Linked DNA regions of Thalassoroseus pseudoceratinae. The protein of the gene in region 1 binds, or shares a complex with, the protein of each later gene. Links are inferred from orthologs where the notes say so. Each region holds a gene or a part of one and is shown on either strand. Other genes may lie near its edges.

Region 1 (8,576 bases):
AACTTCGACATCGGCCCGGACCGGGGTTTCGTATCCGAGAATGGAAACCGTTTTCGCTCCCTCGCTCAGTGAGCGGCCCAGCGTATTTCGGGCTTGGAATCCGATCAGCACGATTGTGTTGTTCTCGTTGGGCAGGGCGTGCAACAGGTGATGTCGAATCCGCCCGTGTTCGCACATCCCGCTCGCTGCAACGACCACGAATGGTTCTTGCCGAGAATTCAATGCCATGCTGTCGCGTTGTGTACGGATGGTGTGAACGTTTGGAAGATCGGCAAAGATCGAAGTATCCGGCGACTTCACCGCGTCGGGGTGTCGTTCGTAAACGGTTTCCAAGCGATGAGCCAACGGGCTGTCGATGTACAGAGGCATCTCGGGCAGACGGCCGGATTCCTGAAGTTCCCGCCAGATCGCCAGCAGAGTTTGCGTGCGTCCCAAGCTGAATGCGGGCACGATGACACGCCCATTCCGTTCGGTTGCTTGATGAACAATCTTCGCGAGACGGTCTTTGAGGTCGGCTAACGGTGGATGGACGGTGTTGGCGTACGTCGACTCGACAATCAAGACATCACAGGCATCGACCTGTTGCGGGTCGGGTAGGAGCGGCATGCCACAACGCCCCAAATCTCCAGTGAAAACGACCCGCCGAAGTTCCCGGTCGTCTTCGATTTCCAATTCCGTGATGGCGGCACCAAGAATGTGACCGGCGTGTTGGAAACGAATTTGCAGGGGTTTGCCCACGCGATGCCAATCCCCCGGCTCCAACGTTTCAAACCGCTCGCAGGCGGCTCGCACGTCGGCTTCGGTGTATAACGGTTCGATGGGGGGAGCATCCGGACCAAGACTCTCCGCGAGATACGCGGCGTCTTCGTGTTGAATGTGAACGCTGTCGAGCAACATGACTTCCGCGACATCCGCCGTGGCTGGTGTGCAGAAGATCGGACCGGCAAAGCCTTGCTTCACCAACCGCGGCAAATTTCCGCAGTGGTCAATATGGCCGTGCGAGAGAATCACGCCGTCGAGTTTCTTCGGTTCAAAATGGAAATGGGCGTTCTTGGCGTAGGTTTCCGCGCGTTCACCTTGGAAGAGTCCGCAATCGAGTAGCAAGCGGACGGACTCCGTCTCGATCAAGTGCTGACTGCCAGTGACTTCGCCCGCAGCTCCGAAGGAGGTGAATTGCATGGGTTTGACGTATTCTTGAAGGAGTGAAAAGACTTACGTGTTGGCGGTGTTCCTGCATCCTAAACTCAATTTCAAATTTCCCAATCCCGAAACTTGAGAATGGTGTTGACCCATTGGTTCGAATGTGCAACATTTCCGCCGATGTTCGGCGACGGTCTTCTTGACCGATCGAGACGCCAATTTCCATTCGTAGCCCCTGGGAAGTGAAATTCACTGGGGTTCTTCGGCACAGCAAAGGAGTGCAGGCCGTGAAGAAGTTCACAACCCTCGTTGCATCGTTCGTTTTAGTCGCCGGACTTGCTGCCACCCCAGCGGCGTTCGCACAAGCCGAGCCGGCCGCCAGCAGCGGTCAGTTCAAAGTCGGTCTGATCGACATGGCTTTCGTGTTCAAGAACTACAAGAAGTTCGAAGCTCTCCGCAATGATTTGAAAGCGGAAATCGAACAAAGCGATCTCAAAGCCAAGCAAATGGCTGGTGAGTTGAAGCAAATCCAGGAGAAAGCCAAGCAGTTCAAAGAAGGCAGCTCGGAGTTCAAACAGTTCGAGTCAGAATTGGCTCAAAAAGCGTCCCAATTCGAAGCCTTCCGTAAAATCGCTCAACGAGATTTCCTGCGAAAAGAAGCCGAAATCTACAAGACGGTTTACCTCGAAGTCAGCGAAGCCGTCGAACTGTACGCCAACCACTACAAGTACTCGTTGATCATGCGATTTAGCCGCGATGGTGTTGAAGACGCCAGTGGCAACCCACAACAAATTCTGCAAAGCATGAACCGTCAGGTTGTCAGCTTCGGCAAAGAACTCGACATCACCGACACGGTTCTCGAGTACCTCAACCGCAAGTACATGACCGCTCAAGGCGGAACCGGCACCAGCACCAAATAGTGCGAACGCTCGTCGAATCTTCAGCCCGGGGGATCTTTGTATCCTCCGGGCTTCGACGAATCAGACCGGATTGTCAGTTGCTGGAAGCATTGCTGAACGAGACAGCAGTGGAACCCAGAATCTCTGGAATGGACGTGAGCACCCGCGGTTGGGAGAGCACTCGTGACGCCACGACGTCAGCAAACTTTGGCCCATTCGGTGTGGACGGACGGAATCGGATTTATCACCGGTGCCGATGTTCGCGTGTACTTTCATGCCGCCGCGCCAGATCATGGCATTCGGTTTCTACGGACGGATGTTCCGGGATCGAAGGCCATTCCCGCCCGCATTGAGTACGCGATTCCGCGCGAGCGTCGAACCGCGATCAGTATGGACGGTGTGACGGTGGAACTCACCGAACACGTGATGGCGGCTCTGGCCGGTTTGGAGATCGACAACTGCTTGGTCGAACTCAATGCCGCCGAACCCCCCGGTTGTGACGGCTCTTCGCAAGCATTTGTGGAAGCCTTGCTGAAGGGTGGGGTGGTCGAGCAGGATGCCTATTGCTCCCAAATTGCTGTCGGAAGATCGCTGGTGGTCTCGGGGAAGGACAGTCGGGTCGAAGCGGAACCGACACAGGGCGGAAAGCTCGTCATTGGTTATTCGCTCGACTATGGCCCGGATTCGCCAATTCCGGCCCAGTCCCGTACTTTCGAAATCACGCGGGAAACGTTTATCAACGAAATCGCGTTCGCTCGGACATTTATTCTCGAAGAAGAAATTGAAGCCTTGCGGGCACTCGGCTACGGCAAACGCACGAAAGCCAGCGACCTGTTGATCTTCGGACGGAATGGTGTCGTCGGGAACGAGATCCGAGCCGCCGACGAGTGTGCTCGACACAAGATCTTGGACTGTCTCGGTGATTTTGCATTATCCGGTACAACTCTGAGCGGTCGATTCCAAGCGGTTCGCTCGGGACACCAAATGAACCGTGAGATGGTGCGAACCCTCCTGAGCCAACAGAATGCCGTCGCCATCGAGAACCGCGCGGCTTGATATCGGCCCTGATGAGTGTCTCGAAACGGCAAAGTTTACCGAAAGTGCCGAATTCAAATTTCTTGACTCCTGGCAAGGGGTGAGGTGTGCCGAAGAACAAACAAAGGTAACCTCAATTCGGATCGAACGACTTTGGTCATGAGGTGAATTGCATGACCAATCGGGGCGATGCAAGGACTGCGTCGGCCAGTCGTGTCGTAGCACAAGGACGATGCTATGTCTTGCAAGATTTCCCCCCTCGCTCACGTCGATTCGCACGCCCAGCTTGGTGACGATGTTGAAGTCGGTCCGTTTTGCGTGGTTGGCCCGCACGTCGAAATCGGCGACGGAACGCGATTGCACGATCATGTGACGATCGTCGGCCACACCAAAATTGGTGAGCGGAATGAATTCTTCTCCGGATCGGTCATTGGTTCGGCTCCTCAGGATCTCAGTTACCGTGAGGAAGGTGAGACGTACGTTGAAATTGGTGACGAAAACCAATTCCGTGAAGGCGTGACCGTCAACCGGGGTGCGGAAAAAGAAGACCACACAACTCGCATCGGCAACGGCAACTTGCTGATGATCAACTCTCATGTGGCTCATAATTGCCATATCCGCAATGGCGTGATTTTGGTAAACGGGGTGCTGCTCGGTGGGCATGTGCATGTTCACGATGGAGCCATCGTCTCGGGGAATTCCGTGGTGCATCACTTTTCCACGTTGGGCAAACTTTGCTTTGTCAGCGGTGGATGTCGTGTGCCGCACGACGTGCCTCCGTTCATGCTTACCGCCGGCAGTGACAATCCGGAAATCAAGACGATCAACATTGTTGGTATGCGACGCCGAGGAATTTCGAACGACACGATTCGCGTCATCAAGCGGGCGCACCGTCTGTTGTATCGGGAACACAAACGCCTCGACTCCATTCGTAAGACATTCACAGCCGAGTTGGGGGTTGAGCTTCCCAACGAGTTGACGATGCTGCTCGATTTCGTCGAAGCCCAGCAACATGGAAAAATGGGGCGGTCGCGTGAGGCCGTCCGAAGTGTGGAAAAACCAAAAGAGACCCTTCCAGCGGATTCAGCAGCGCAAGCGAGTCCGCAGGACACAACGATTCATCGGAGAGCGGCATGAAACGGTTGCGGATGGCAGTGGTGGGTGTGGGAGCTTTGGGGCGACATCACGCGAGAATTCTCTCGGAGATGCCCGGTGTGGAACTGGTGGCTGTCGCCGACCCCAGCCCAAACGGAGAGCGTGTTGCTCAGTCGTGTCATTGCCAATGCGTCGACGATTACCGCGACCTACTCGGGTCGGAGATTGTGATCGATGCAGTCTCAATTGCCGTCCCGACAACGTATCACCTTGATGTTGCCTTGCCGTTCCTGAAAGCGCGAATTCCGGTCTTGGTCGAAAAGCCGTTGGCGATCGACGTTGATCAAGCCCGCGAACTCTGCCGAGTGGCGGCGGAGATGAATGTCCCGTTGCAAGTCGGCCACGTGGAACGCTTCAACCCGGCAACCGTCGCTGCGAAAAACGCCTGCGGCACGCCGAAGTACATCTCGGCCGAGCGACTCAGTCCATACTCATTCCGCTCGACCGACATCGGCGTGGTTCACGATTTGATGATTCACGATATCGACTTGGTCCTTGATGTTGTCGATTCACCGGTCCGCGACGTTCAAGCGTTCGGCATGTGTGTCATGGGCGGCAACGAGGATGTCGTCAAAGCTCGGTTGATCTTCGAAAGCGGCTGTATTGCCGATCTGACCGCAAGCCGGATCAATCCCAGCGGCAGTCGGTCGATGCAAATTTGGTCTCCGCAAGGCACGACGACGGTGGACTTCACCAGTCGCGAAGTCACTCGGTATGCTCCGTCCGAAACGCTGTTGTTCGGCACATCCCCGTTGGAGCGTTCGCAACAACCGGGAGCGAACATTGAGCAACTCAAAAGCAACGTCTTCGGCAAATTCGTCACGGTTGATTCGATTCCCGTGGAAGAAGGCGATGCGTTGACTGCCGAACTTTCAAGTTTCGCGGACAGCGTGCGAACCGGATCGCGACCGGAGTGTTCTGGCGAAGATGCTCTGAAGGCGATGGAAGTGGCCGACCGCGTCCAACGCTGCGTGTTAACACACCAATGGGACGGCACCTCTACCGGAGCCATCGGACCGCACGCAACATTCAGTACACCGCAACGTAAAGCCGGTTAAGCGAGCGTGAGTTCATCGCGATTCTGGACATGGGAGCTTCGGTCTTCTATGATCCGCGATCAAATTTTGAACTCGAACGGACGCTCGTGAAATATGAATTGGATTCAACATCACCTGGGGATCGCGGCTTTCGCCCTTTGGTCAGCGGCTTTGTTTGCTGGTTGTGGTGGCGAAAGTGGACCGGAACTGGGGGAAGTCAGTGGTCGCGTCCTGCTGGATGGTAACGCCGTCGAAGGGGCATCGGTCAAGTTTTCTCCGGTCGAAGGCGGACGCCCATCGTTCGGAACTACGAATGCCAACGGTGACTACGAATTGGAGTACACCGAAGACCGCACCGGGGCAGTTTTGGGAAAACACACCGTCGAAATCTCAACCGGACAAGTCTCTGGTGAGGAATCGGCAGCCGGGAACACAGAAAAAATCCCAGCGAAGTACAACACTCAGACGACCTTGGAAGTCGAAGTCGAGTCAGGTGGCAACGAGCACAACTTCGATCTGAAATCGTGATCGATCCTCCCGTCCAAAAAGAAAAGCCCGCCGTCCCAAAACAGGACGGCGGGCTTTCTTTATTTTCGTCGCTATCAATTTTGTTGACCGTCAAAACAGTTCAAGCAGTTGCCGCTCGGACCCTGCGGGTTCTGTTTTGAGGCGGCCGGAAAACGACAGCGTTTTCCTGATTAGCTTAAGTACGGAAGTCCGAATTCTGGTCTAGTACTCACCAATCACTTCGCCGCCGTCGATAGTTCCCAAGGCAGCTTGAGTTCGCAGGTTGATGTTTTCGCTCAGGAACGTCACGGTTCCATCGCCAAGTAGGAATTGGGCTCCTCCGGCGTGTTCGCTACCTGGGTTGTAGACGGTCGTTCCGTTGATGATGTAGTCGGTATCGTTTGAGGAGCGTTCCATCCGCAACCGAACTTGGAATTGGGAGACCGATCCGCTGATGGCTCCACCGTGATCGTTGTGATACCCGACCCAAAGTGAACCCGCTGGGTTACCGCCCGTGCCTCGCTCCGCCACGATGACGGTGTTGCTGAGGCCGTCGGTGAAATCGCGAAACCGGACTGCAGAGTTATCGTAGAAAGTTGCGTATCGATCAGTTCCACCACTGCCGTTGGTCGCTGTTGGGTCCGTGGGGTTATGGTATGCCGTGAAGACGCCTACATAGTTTGACTTGCCGAACGTCTGGCTGCCAGAGCCGCCACCGCCCAAGTCTTGATTCAGTTCGTTGCCGGGATCCGAAGGGCAGATGAACGCCGGAATGATCGTCTTCGCGAACGGGGTGGTTCCCGTTGTGACCATCTCTGGAACGTCTTCCCAGGGTTGATCGAATGCTCCGGATTCTTTGATCGCCTCGAACAAGTTCGTTTGCTCGATTTGCGGAAGGATTTTCGAACTCCAAGCCAATTGATTGGACGTGGTAATCCCCGGCGGCAGTTTCCCGAAGGTGTCGTGATAGTTGTGTAGCGCCAATCCCATTTGCTTCAGGTTGTTCTTGCACTGGGTTCGGCGTGCGGCCTCACGTGCTTGCTGCACGGCGGGCAATAACAATGCAATGAGAATGGCGATGATTGCAATCACGACAAGCAGTTCAATCAAGGTGAACCCGTGGCGTGTACGTACGGACGGTGTGCGCATTCAGAATCCTAATCAATCAAAGAAAGTTGAAATTGTGGAATCGTCGGTGGTAAGGGCCTGAGGGTGAGGTCTAGGCAGGTACTCGACGAGCAAGTTGGAGTCGAATCATATGCAAGTGAAGATATGAAGACAATTAATATTCCCGATGAAATTTCGGGGAATCTATGTGCTGGCGGGGGTGTTCGCTCGTGGTGATGTACTCATCTGAACCGGTTAACTTGCCTGGATATACGGGGTACGAAACGAAAAACCGGTCGGCCCGAGCAATAAGCGGACCAACCGGTTTGAAATTGACGATTGTGTGAGTCGTTTGGCAGGGTTTACGGTTGCGTTTGTCGGTAGTCGCCGTAGGGATTCGCTTGGCTGGGGACCGCATTCGGCTGTGTTGCCGGTTTGGGTGGTTTCAACGTGCTGTGACCGACGAATAGCATCGGAAGTTTGCCAACAACCGGACGGGCCTCCCGCTCGAACTGCGATGTGGGCAATGGCGGCGGTGTCGAAGGTATTTCCGCGGCTGAGTCTTCAGAGAGTGGCGGTCGTGTCATAGGGGATTGTGGCATCGCGGGGAATTGTTGAGATTCCAGCGACGGTTGCGGTGGAACAAGCGATGGTGGAGGTGCCGTCGGTTGGGGAATCCAGTGTGGCATGATTGGCGTCGGTGCAGGGGCCAATGAGGGAGTTGGTTCGGGACCGGAATTGGTTGGCCCGCTGACTGGTTGACTGACATTTGGATGCCAGTGCAGTTGTTCGGGGTTCCACGGTCGCCAGCCAGTGCGATGAAATCCATAGGACGGGTCGTATGCCGGAACGTAGCGGGGGCGTTCTTCCTCGCTGGAACAGCAGTCGCAGATCCCCCCCGAAGCCGCCGATGAAGACATTAACACTTTTCCCGTGGCTAGCAGGACGGTCCAAACCAAACTTCGGTGTACTTTGGGCACGTTTGTCACCTGTCGATTACGGGAATGGAAGCATCTGCGGAGCGTTCATCACTGCGGATTGTTGGCATCGTAGACGGGTTGCAACGGCTTCGCGTAGTACTGGTAATGATTGCCAAAAAAGGCGTGGTGTCCGCTGTTGGGCAGGAGACTCGCAGACCTTTGGGCACGATCGAAAACGGCGGCTCGTCGAGCTTTCAGCGTCTGATTGACGATGATGTCATTGCCTCCCAAGTTGCTGCGGAACTGGGTGGAGTGTCCGGTTCGTGGCAACGGGGCACCACCGCGAGCCAAACTTTGGAACGCTTGTGGATTCCGAATCAACCCGTCTCCAGGGGCGAGGTAGCGTGGTTCGGCATTTTGCCGATTGAGATCAATTTCTCTTTGCAATTGCTGGTTCGGTCGGACGATGCCGTAGTAATCCAACACCGGATTGTTGGGTTGTCGAAGCAAGTTCAAATACGGACTCACCGTAGGACGGCCAAACGGATTCGCCTGTGCATTCGGGAGATATCCGTTGTACTGAGCCCAAGCCGACTGGCTGACACTCATGACAAGCACTGCGATACCCAGTCGAATCCAATTCGTCATGTTTTCCCCGCAATCGTCGATGGTTCAACAGTCGTTGCCGGATATATTCAGACCACTAGACTTCTGATCGAAACGGGTTCTGTCTCTTGGAGGCTGGAAAGCAATTGCTTTCTCACGTCCACTACAGA
Region 2 (8,465 bases), on another replicon or contig:
GATTCTCGGTCGACGGCGACGAGTCGAAGGCATCCGCCGCATCACCGGTCGTCAACGCAATGTCTCCGAGCGAACCGCCATCAACACGGTCATCCAAGGGTCGGCGGCGGACATGATCAAACGCGCCATGATCGCCGTTCACAATCGACTCGCCGAGGAAAACCACCCCGCCCGAATGCTGCTACAGATCCACGACGAACTCATCTTCGAATCCCCGGTTGACGACGTGGATTCGCTCATCGAAATCGTGCAAACCGAAATGAAGCAGGCGATCGAGTTGCGTGTGCCGTTGGTCGTGGATGTCAAAATCGGCGAGAATTGGCTCGACGCGGATTGAGCCGGTTCACAGTGGTCCGCCGAACCATACGCTGAACAGATCTTGGTTACCCCAACCTTCACGGTTCCTGGTGCAGTAACTCGGCGGGAGAATTGACGAACCTTGGCTCTCCCAACTGTTTCAACAAGTCCGGCGGATATTGGTTCGGATCGGCACCACGAACAAACACGGGGGTCGTTTCATCGGAATAGAACCACATCGCGTCGCCCAATTTCATGATGCGGAAAATTTGATCCAGAAACTCGGGATGCGTAATCGGCCGCGAAATCGTGATTCCATCAATGTGATCGGTATGCGGCCCTTCCTTGCCGAGGTAGATATCAACGGAATCACTGGGATTTTGGAAACGCACACGCAGACAGCCGAATTCCTCGTTCCAGTCGACGTCTTCAGTCGCAAGCAGGTCCCGAACCGTTGCGAATTCAAAGCCGATCGGTTCGCCATCTTGGTAGTTCCAAAGAAACGCTTCAATGCTCATTGTGGGACATCCACTAAAAACGTTATTCGATCAACCGTCCAGCATGATAATAAGTGCCCTCATGGATCAAACGCCGCACGAGTCGGCCGGGGTTGAAGCGAGTCGGGTCTTCGCGGTTGAGTCGGCACAACCGTTGAAGTGTGGCCGCGATAAGTTCGGAGCAGAACACCTCGTGCAAGTTGCGGTACCGGCGGAGTAACACCCCATCCAGCAGGCGAACGAATCGCGTTCCACTGATCAATGCCCCGCCGTAATCGTAACCCAACCCGCGTTTGACGAATCCATCGATCAAAATGCTCGTCAACTGAGCCGACTCCGAATCGCTCAATCGATCAATCGGGGAAAGTCGATACACGTGCACTTCCCCGCCAGATTCCACATATTCGCCGAGGCGGTCTTGCGGATGGTGTGTTTGCAGTCCATGCGTCGGTTGACCGGTCATCACGCAGGGCGTCTGGCAAAGCGTGGTCGACTCGACCCATAATCGCCCGCGATCTGGGACGTCGCAGATGATCGCCACGTGAGAGGGGGCCCATCTTAGATTCCGTGGTGCGAACGGGTTCGATGTCATCAGCGACACGAACCGAGCGCCCCAATCGGTGCCCCAACAGGCCAGGATGTCGCCGGGCTCCAGGTCGGCGACAGCAACGCTCGATTGGGTGGGATGAAAAACGGTCACGATATTCATGCGGGCACCTCCTGACGAACTCAAAATCGGAAACGCTTTGGTTGGCATTTCACACCGAGCTCGTTGCGCAAGGCGCGCGAAGAAAGCCCGCCAAAAACGCGGGCTTCACATCGAATCAGATTGTCCGACCGGCGATTACCAGCTGGCTTTTTTCATGCCAGGGATCAAACCGTCGAGAGCCATATCCCGCAACATAATCCGCGAAATTTGGAACTTGCGGTACACACCCCGTGGACGACCGGTCAGTGCACACAACCGTCGCAATCGCGTCGGGCTGGAGTTCCGGGGCAACGCATCCAAAGCGGCCCAATCGCCTTCTTCCTTAAGTTGTTTCCGCTTTTCAGCGTACTTCTGGACGAGCCGAGCGTTGCGTTTTTGCTTTTCGATCTTTGCTTTTGAAGCCATCTGATTCAAACACGTTGGAGAAATTTTCGAATCAAGTCAAATCCAAGACGGCGATAATAGTGAATCGGTCGCGACTTGAAAAGGGAATCATCCGATTTCGCCACCAGCTCTCACCACGCCCATCTCGTTGGCCTGGGCTTGCCACCCAACCCCGTGCGTATTGAAGAGTGGGACGATAGGAAGTAGCCAGCTTTTGATGACAATCAGGTATGCACAGCCAGTAAGTATACAGACGTTTGAACTCCTGGCACAACCTAGTTAATTTCAATGGCCAACAACCGCCATCAAGCTGGAGCCCCCAAATGCATCGTTTTGTGCTTGCCCTCGTAGTCTGTTTTTCATGCCCTGCTGTCTTGATTGGTGAAGGTATCGATGAGAAAACAATTGTCACAATCTCTGAAGCAAAAAAGCGTATAGGAGCATCGCTGCAAAAACTAGAAAATGCTGAGGCAGTCAGCAAAGCAGACACGACCACTGTAATCGAGCGTGCCATTGAGGAAATCGAAACGCACTGGATTGCCCGCTATGGATCAGGAAAGTCGGAGTTGAGGGATTGGGTTTCCAAAAAGGATGTTGCCAAAGACAAAGCACTCAAATCCCTCTTGTTAATGATTCCTACTTCTTGGCAGAACGACGTTCGACGTACGCTGCTCAAGAACAAATTAGCTGAGATGCAGGAAAAAGCGACGAAAACTACAGATGCCGGCGATTTTCAGATCGCAGCGACTATTCAGAAGTCAATCGCAGCAATTGAGAAAGATATCGAGGGAATCCCAGAGACCGGAAAAAATAACGACCCATTCGCAATTGTTGGACATTGGCGACCGGCCGATTCCCCAGATCAGAATGGCGTTCGTTTTGAACGAGAAGGCGCGTTCGTGAATATCGGTTTCGAGGACTGGAACGGTGCATGGTCATGGTGCCCACAAGGATATTATGTCCTAATCCAGCGAGGTGGTGGACAAGTTACTCATTGGCAGTTCCAAGGCGGACGTCTTTACCGTTGGGGGAATTTGATAACGAAGGATCAAGATCGTAAAGTTGTCGAGTGGGTGCAAGTAAAATGAGAGGTCTCACTGGATTATCTGCCGCAAGGGTGCCACTAGCGACTGGTTGCCAGTGCGTATTTGGTGACCGGATTGGAGCGTCGACGTTTCTCGGCACACGTCTGCCCCTTAGTGGAACTGCGAACTCTCATGGTGTCACGATCGCTTTCTCGAAGAATCAGTTGTTCACATCACGTTCACCACGCCCATCTCGTTGGTCAGGGCGTGCCACCCGTCCCGCTAATCTTCTTTCGGAATGAGGATCTGCCGTAGTGCTTTTTTTAGTTGTGATTCCATGGGGCCGCTGAAAGACCAAGTTTGCTCGTATCCTCCGATGTCTTGATAGATCCGATCTGGGCCGATGTACCACATGCCGCATTCTCCATAAGCGGCGACGGCGACAAACTGGTTTTTCGGAAGTTGTTGTGCGTAGAGTTGGTATTCCGCAAAGACTTCACCTGGCAAATGAACGAGGTGGATCGTTCCGAGTGATAAACAACACGCCTGAAGAGGTTCTCGACGATTGCGAGTTCTGTCGATCCAGGCAAGAAGCATTGCAGCCTTCAGTTTTCGACTGAATGTCGCGGTGGGGGAATCGAGGATTTTTCGCTGATATTTGACGGAAAACGCTGGTTCACTTCTTAGTGGGAATTTGAGCGGCGACGTTCTCCATTCAAGATCGCCAGCAGCTTGCTTTTCGAGTTGGCTCACCGAAGACACCATGCCAGCGTACAACCGTTGAGCCAATCGTTCGCGGGCCTCGCGAGTGCCATCGTTATACTTGCCCATGGCGATGTCCCCGCCACAGCCATTGAAGTAGACTTGGAAGACCCCCGATTCTTTCTGCAATCGCTCTCTGGCAATTCCGGGTACATCCCAGGTGATTCGGCCGTCACCATAGAATGATTGTGGGTGACACGCGTAATAGTGAAGACACGCTAGAATTCTCTCATCTGAGTAGAAGGCGATTGTCCGCAACCAGGGGTCGATCTTTCCTTCGGGAGCATTCTGTAGAACAGGATCGGTCGTACTGCTGAGTCTGACTTTGATGCTGCCATCAGGCTGACGCAGTCGGCGTGTGGATGCGACTTCGCGAACCAATGCTTTCGAACTTCCGACATGAGAGACCACATGGAAATCCTTTGTTGCTTCGGAAACACAGTCCTGAATCTTCTTCGCTGTTGTTTCTTCAAAGTTTCGAATACTAGCAAGTTGCTCGGAATTCTTATCGTACAGCAGCGATACGGCATCAATATCCAACGTTGGAGCCGTATGCTGATGAACGGCACTTAGCATGACGAAATCAGAGGTCGTGCCGGCTCCGTCTGCGATCCGGTCCCGAAAAAGATCATAGGACGTCCCACAGAGTCCCGTGTAATCAATCGAACAGACGACGTAGGAAACTCCCCCCTGCTTGAGCACAATGCCCTTAGCCTTCAGCGGGTGTTCCAAGGATTGATATGTGGGCTGAAAGCCGACGCCGACTCGTTCGTTGAGCGGTGGCGAAACATCGGTTTCGAAACTCGCAATTTGCAGTTCATCACCCAGGCATGTCTGCCCCCACCAGAACAGGCAAACGAGAACTAAGATTCTCCAGGCCAAAGGAATACTCATAACTTGTCCCATGAGAATCGAAAGCACGCTCAACTTACGGATAGAGAACGAGCGGCACGACGCCGATTACTCCGGTAGATCTCGGCCTTTGGTTTCGGGGGCGAATATTAGGAGGACCACACCGAGTAAGAACAGCCCGGCTAGCCACGTGGAAGCGTCTGCCCGCGTCATGCCAAGGCCGCCTTCGGCTTCGCTTTCGACCATCCAACCATTCACGAGCAGCACAAGGAACACCGCGAGACGGGCCAAGTTAAAACAGATCCCCGCTCCACTGCCCCGCACGCGAGTCGGAAAGAGTTCCGGGAAGTAGACTGCGTAGCCGGCGTGCATGCCGAGCGTCATGTAACCGAAGATTGGCAGCACAATCACCAAGCCGGGCAAGGTCCACGCGACTTGGTAAGTCACAATCGCCGCCACGAACGCTGCGACATGGAAGATCAAGAACGTCATCCGACGGCCGATCCATTCCGATAACGGCCCGAACGTGAGCAACCCCAGACCACCGCCACTGGTCACAAGAAACATCCCCAGCATTTCCCACTGTTTCTTCGCGGTATCGGTCAGCGAGGAGATTTCATTCACGGCGGCGGCTTGCATCAAGTTCTTGCCGAAGATGTGTGTGCCCCAGAATGTCGCCAACCCAACCGTCCCCAGGCCGATTCCGACCAGCGTCGGCCGGAGCAACGGTGGACGGAACAACTCAAAGAGGTTGCCCATTTTTTGCGTGGAGTCGGTTTGCGACTTCTCGCGAGCAGCTTGCCAATCTTCCGGTTCTTTGATGCTGATGCGAATCCAAATCGTCAGCAAAGCCGGCAACGCTCCAAGTGCAAACCCCCATCGCCAACTCATGTAAGGCAACACGAACGCACCGACAGCAACGGCGAGGTACGTCCCGAGCACACTGGATGCGTGAAAGATTCCCAGTGACCGCGCCCGAGCTTCTTTCGGGAAGACTTCGGCTACCATCGCGCTGGCCACGGCCCATTCCCCACCGACCCCCATCGCAACGAGGAACCGGAAAATTGCCATGTGTTGCCAAGTCTGCGAGAACGCCGACAAACACGTGAACAGTGAGTACACGAGGATGGTCAAAATCATCGTGCGGGACCGTCCAATGCGATCGCTGACGACCCCAAACACAACTCCGCCGAGCGCACCCCCCAGAAGAAAACACGCCAGCGTCACGGATTTGAAGTACTCGATATCGCCTTTTTCGGTCCCCGCAGGAACCAACTCGGGCATGGCGTCGTTCATGCTGGCGACGAAGATCTGCCCTTCGAAGATATCGAAGATCCACCCAAGCGAGGCAATCAACAAAACCAACCATTGGTATCGCGTGACACCCTGATACCAAGGCCGTTGCGGAATAGGGAGATCGCCGGGTTCGCTCATGGTGAATTCTGGTTCGTGCTGGAAGTGCGAAGAAACGGTGAAGACAGCCGCCAAAGTCGCCCAAATGCCGGGCGAAACCATCCTAAGCCGTCCCTCGTCTGGACACAATCGAGGACGCAAATCACGAATTTTTGAAATTTCGAATCAAAACTACTTAATCCGTTTGACCGCCAATCTGCAGATCAATACAGTAGGCTTAGGAAAGTCGATGATGGACAGATTCAATTCCCACCAAACTTTCAAGACCGATCTCTCAAAATTTTCCGAGTGATGGGTTTCACCCCACCCGATTTGACCAACAGACTCAATCGACTCATGGCAGCGGATGCCTTCAAAACTTCAGAAGCCAATCAACCGTATTTCGTACGGGTTGCCCCCTGCTTGAGTGAAGTCGTCGGTCACAATTCCCGCATTCATTCCGACCGCCGATTGAAACATTGTGTTTCAGTCCATTCACCGTCGGATTCGTTGACCAGGGAGGATTACGAATGACCCTGCGTACGTTGACCGAGTTGCCGCCCATTGTTTCCGCGACCATGGCAACTCCAACCCCTCAGCCATCTCCGAAAGACGGAGACGCCACCATGATCGACTCGATCGCGTGTGTGGTCCACCAGCGAACAAACGGTGGCGTTCGCGACCTGCGTGTGGACATGACATCCGGTGGACTCGTCCTGACCGGACGTACCAACACCTACTACACCAAGCAGTTGGCAACCCACGCCGCGTTGGATGTGGTCGATCCACAAAGCGAATCCGGCTCCGCCCGTGTCGCTTTGACCAACGCCATTGAGGTTTGCTGATTTTTCCATAAGACGCAGACAAAAAGAAAGCCGCCGAATGAAAGTTCGGCGGCTTTTTTGCATTTTGATTGGTTAGAAACCGAGATCAAACGGTTTCACGATCTTGATCGAGATCACGAGGGCTGGTGTCTTTTCCGGTGTCCTGCCGACGCTGATCCTTGACCGCCGAACGGAATCGGTTGGTCGTTGGTTCTTCATCGCGGGAGCGACCGAACTGAAACCGGGGTTCTTCGCCTCGGAAAATCCGGCCGATGTTGGAACGGTGTCGTACAACGATGAGCAGTGGCACCAACATGGCGAAGGTGGTGAGACTCCACTCGTTGACCGAGAACGGACTCGGCGTGCGAACGAAATGGGCGATCACGAACGCCATCGCACCACTCAACGAGGCGACTGAACCGATTCGGAACGTCGCAAACGCGACCAAATAGGAAATGAACGCCACCAACGTCGCCCAAGGTGACAAAACCGTAATGACCCCCAACGAAGTCGCCACGCCTTTGCCGCCGCGGAACCGCAGATACATGGGGAACATATGCCCAATCACAGTGGCCACACCGCACAAAACTGTCACATGGGGCAGCCAGGGATTCGTCGAAGCAAAAAACAGTTTCGGCAAGAGCAGCGTGGGGAGCAGACCTTTGAGCCCATCGAGGACCATCACACCGATGCCCCAACGAACTCCTAAGACCCGAGCCACATTGGTCGCTCCAATATTGCCACTCCCATGATCGCGAATATCAATTCCGGCCCGGAACTTCGCAACCAAATAACCGAACGGGAGCGAGCCAACCATGTACGCGGCAAGCGCTGCCAAAATCGCACAAAGAGAGTTGCTCATGCAGATGAACTCGGTTGTTGATGAGGGGAAAGTCACCATTCGAGAAGTTCGCTACCGCGAATTCGAACAGTGGTGGATGCTCGCACTGTATCGTAGATTACGAACAAACCGCAACTGCGGATCAGGGAAATCCGTTTTTCAGCGAACAAAGCCACTTTTCCCGTTCACCGGTTGATCACGGATGATGCTTGGCAACAATTTGCAAAGCAGCATCGTGAAGCTTCGTGTTCGAGGCAAGCAAACTCGATTTCCCCAACGGCAACGGTTCCCCGCGAGCGGTCGTCACCGTGCCGCCAGCCTCCTCGACGAACAGCTGTCCGGCGGCGAAATCCCAGGGCGAAAGTTCGTATTCAAAATACGCCGCGTACGCCCCCGTGCCGACAAAACACAAATCAAGAGACGCCGTTCCGAACCGCCGAATGCCGTGAACGTGGGCTCCGAAGAACTCCCGCATGGCATCCAAGGTGGCTTCCATCATTGCACCGCGATCGTAGTAGAACCCGAGCCCGACAAAGACTTCATCCAGCTTCGATTGCTCACCGACATGGGCCGGTTCGCCGTTTGCCGTGGCTCCCTGCCCGCGAATCGCTTCGAACCAATCGTCCCGAATCGGGTTGTAGACCACTCCGCAGGCGGGTCGCCCGTGATGCCAGTACGCAATCGAAACTGCGAAGTGCGGCATGTGATGCGCGAAGTTGTTCGTGCCGTCGATCGGATCGACGATCCACAAGTGCTCCGTCGACAAATCGGCGACTTCGTTTTCTTCCTCGCCCAACACCTTATGAGACGGAAACGCCTCACGGATGACCTCGACAATCGCCCGCTCGGCTTCACGGTCGGCCCGCGAAACCAGATTGTAAG

Evidence for each region.
Region 2: the proteins of lpxA (region 1) and G6R38_RS24955 are in contact, whole or in part, in a crystal structure (PDB 4J09), measured with the Escherichia coli proteins. The link is inferred for Thalassoroseus pseudoceratinae from one-to-one orthologs.

The regions. Positions count from the first base shown.
Region 1 is NZ_JAALXT010000004.1:550,207-558,782, reverse strand. The notes cover bases 2,347-5,261. They hold lpxA (acyl-ACP--UDP-N-acetylglucosamine O-acyltransferase), read left to right. Parts: upstream 2,347-3,311; coding sequence 3,312-4,211; downstream 4,212-5,261. Other genes in these bases: G6R38_RS16565 (Gfo/Idh/MocA family protein), read left to right, coding at 4,208-5,261; G6R38_RS16575 (UDP-3-O-acyl-N-acetylglucosamine deacetylase), read left to right, coding at 2,347-3,095. Outside these bases: G6R38_RS16585 (MBL fold metallo-hydrolase RNA specificity domain-containing protein), read right to left, coding at 1-1,179; G6R38_RS16580 (OmpH family outer membrane protein), read left to right, coding at 1,428-2,060; more of G6R38_RS16575, read left to right, coding at 2,223-2,346; more of G6R38_RS16565, read left to right, coding at 5,262-5,287; G6R38_RS16560 (carboxypeptidase-like regulatory domain-containing protein), read left to right, coding at 5,381-5,794; G6R38_RS16555 (DUF1559 domain-containing protein), read right to left, coding at 5,996-6,922; G6R38_RS16550 (hypothetical protein), read right to left, coding at 7,243-7,860; G6R38_RS16545 (hypothetical protein), read right to left, coding at 7,909-8,448.
Region 2 is NZ_JAALXT010000008.1:140,162-148,626, forward strand. Bases 3,839-6,642 are described here. They hold G6R38_RS24955 (MFS transporter), read right to left. Parts: upstream 6,042-6,642; coding sequence 4,635-6,041; downstream 3,839-4,634. Other genes in these bases: G6R38_RS24950 (hypothetical protein), read right to left, coding at 3,839-4,568; G6R38_RS24960 (hypothetical protein), read left to right, coding at 6,449-6,642. Also shown: polA (DNA polymerase I), read left to right, coding at 1-337; G6R38_RS24930 (hypothetical protein), read right to left, coding at 396-815; G6R38_RS24935 (hypothetical protein), read right to left, coding at 838-1,503; rpsN (30S ribosomal protein S14), read right to left, coding at 1,639-1,908; G6R38_RS24945 (hypothetical protein), read left to right, coding at 2,211-2,975; more of G6R38_RS24950, read right to left, coding at 3,195-3,838; more of G6R38_RS24960, read left to right, coding at 6,643-6,763; glycerol-3-phosphate 1-O-acyltransferase PlsY, read right to left, coding at 6,849-7,604; G6R38_RS24970 (inositol monophosphatase family protein), read right to left, coding at 7,780-8,465. UniProt on the Escherichia coli protein: Probably transports across the inner membrane the two dehydrated forms of N-acetylneuraminate (Neu5Ac), 2,7-anhydro-N-acetylneuraminate (2,7-AN) and 2-deoxy-2,3-didehydro-N-acetylneuraminate (2,3-EN).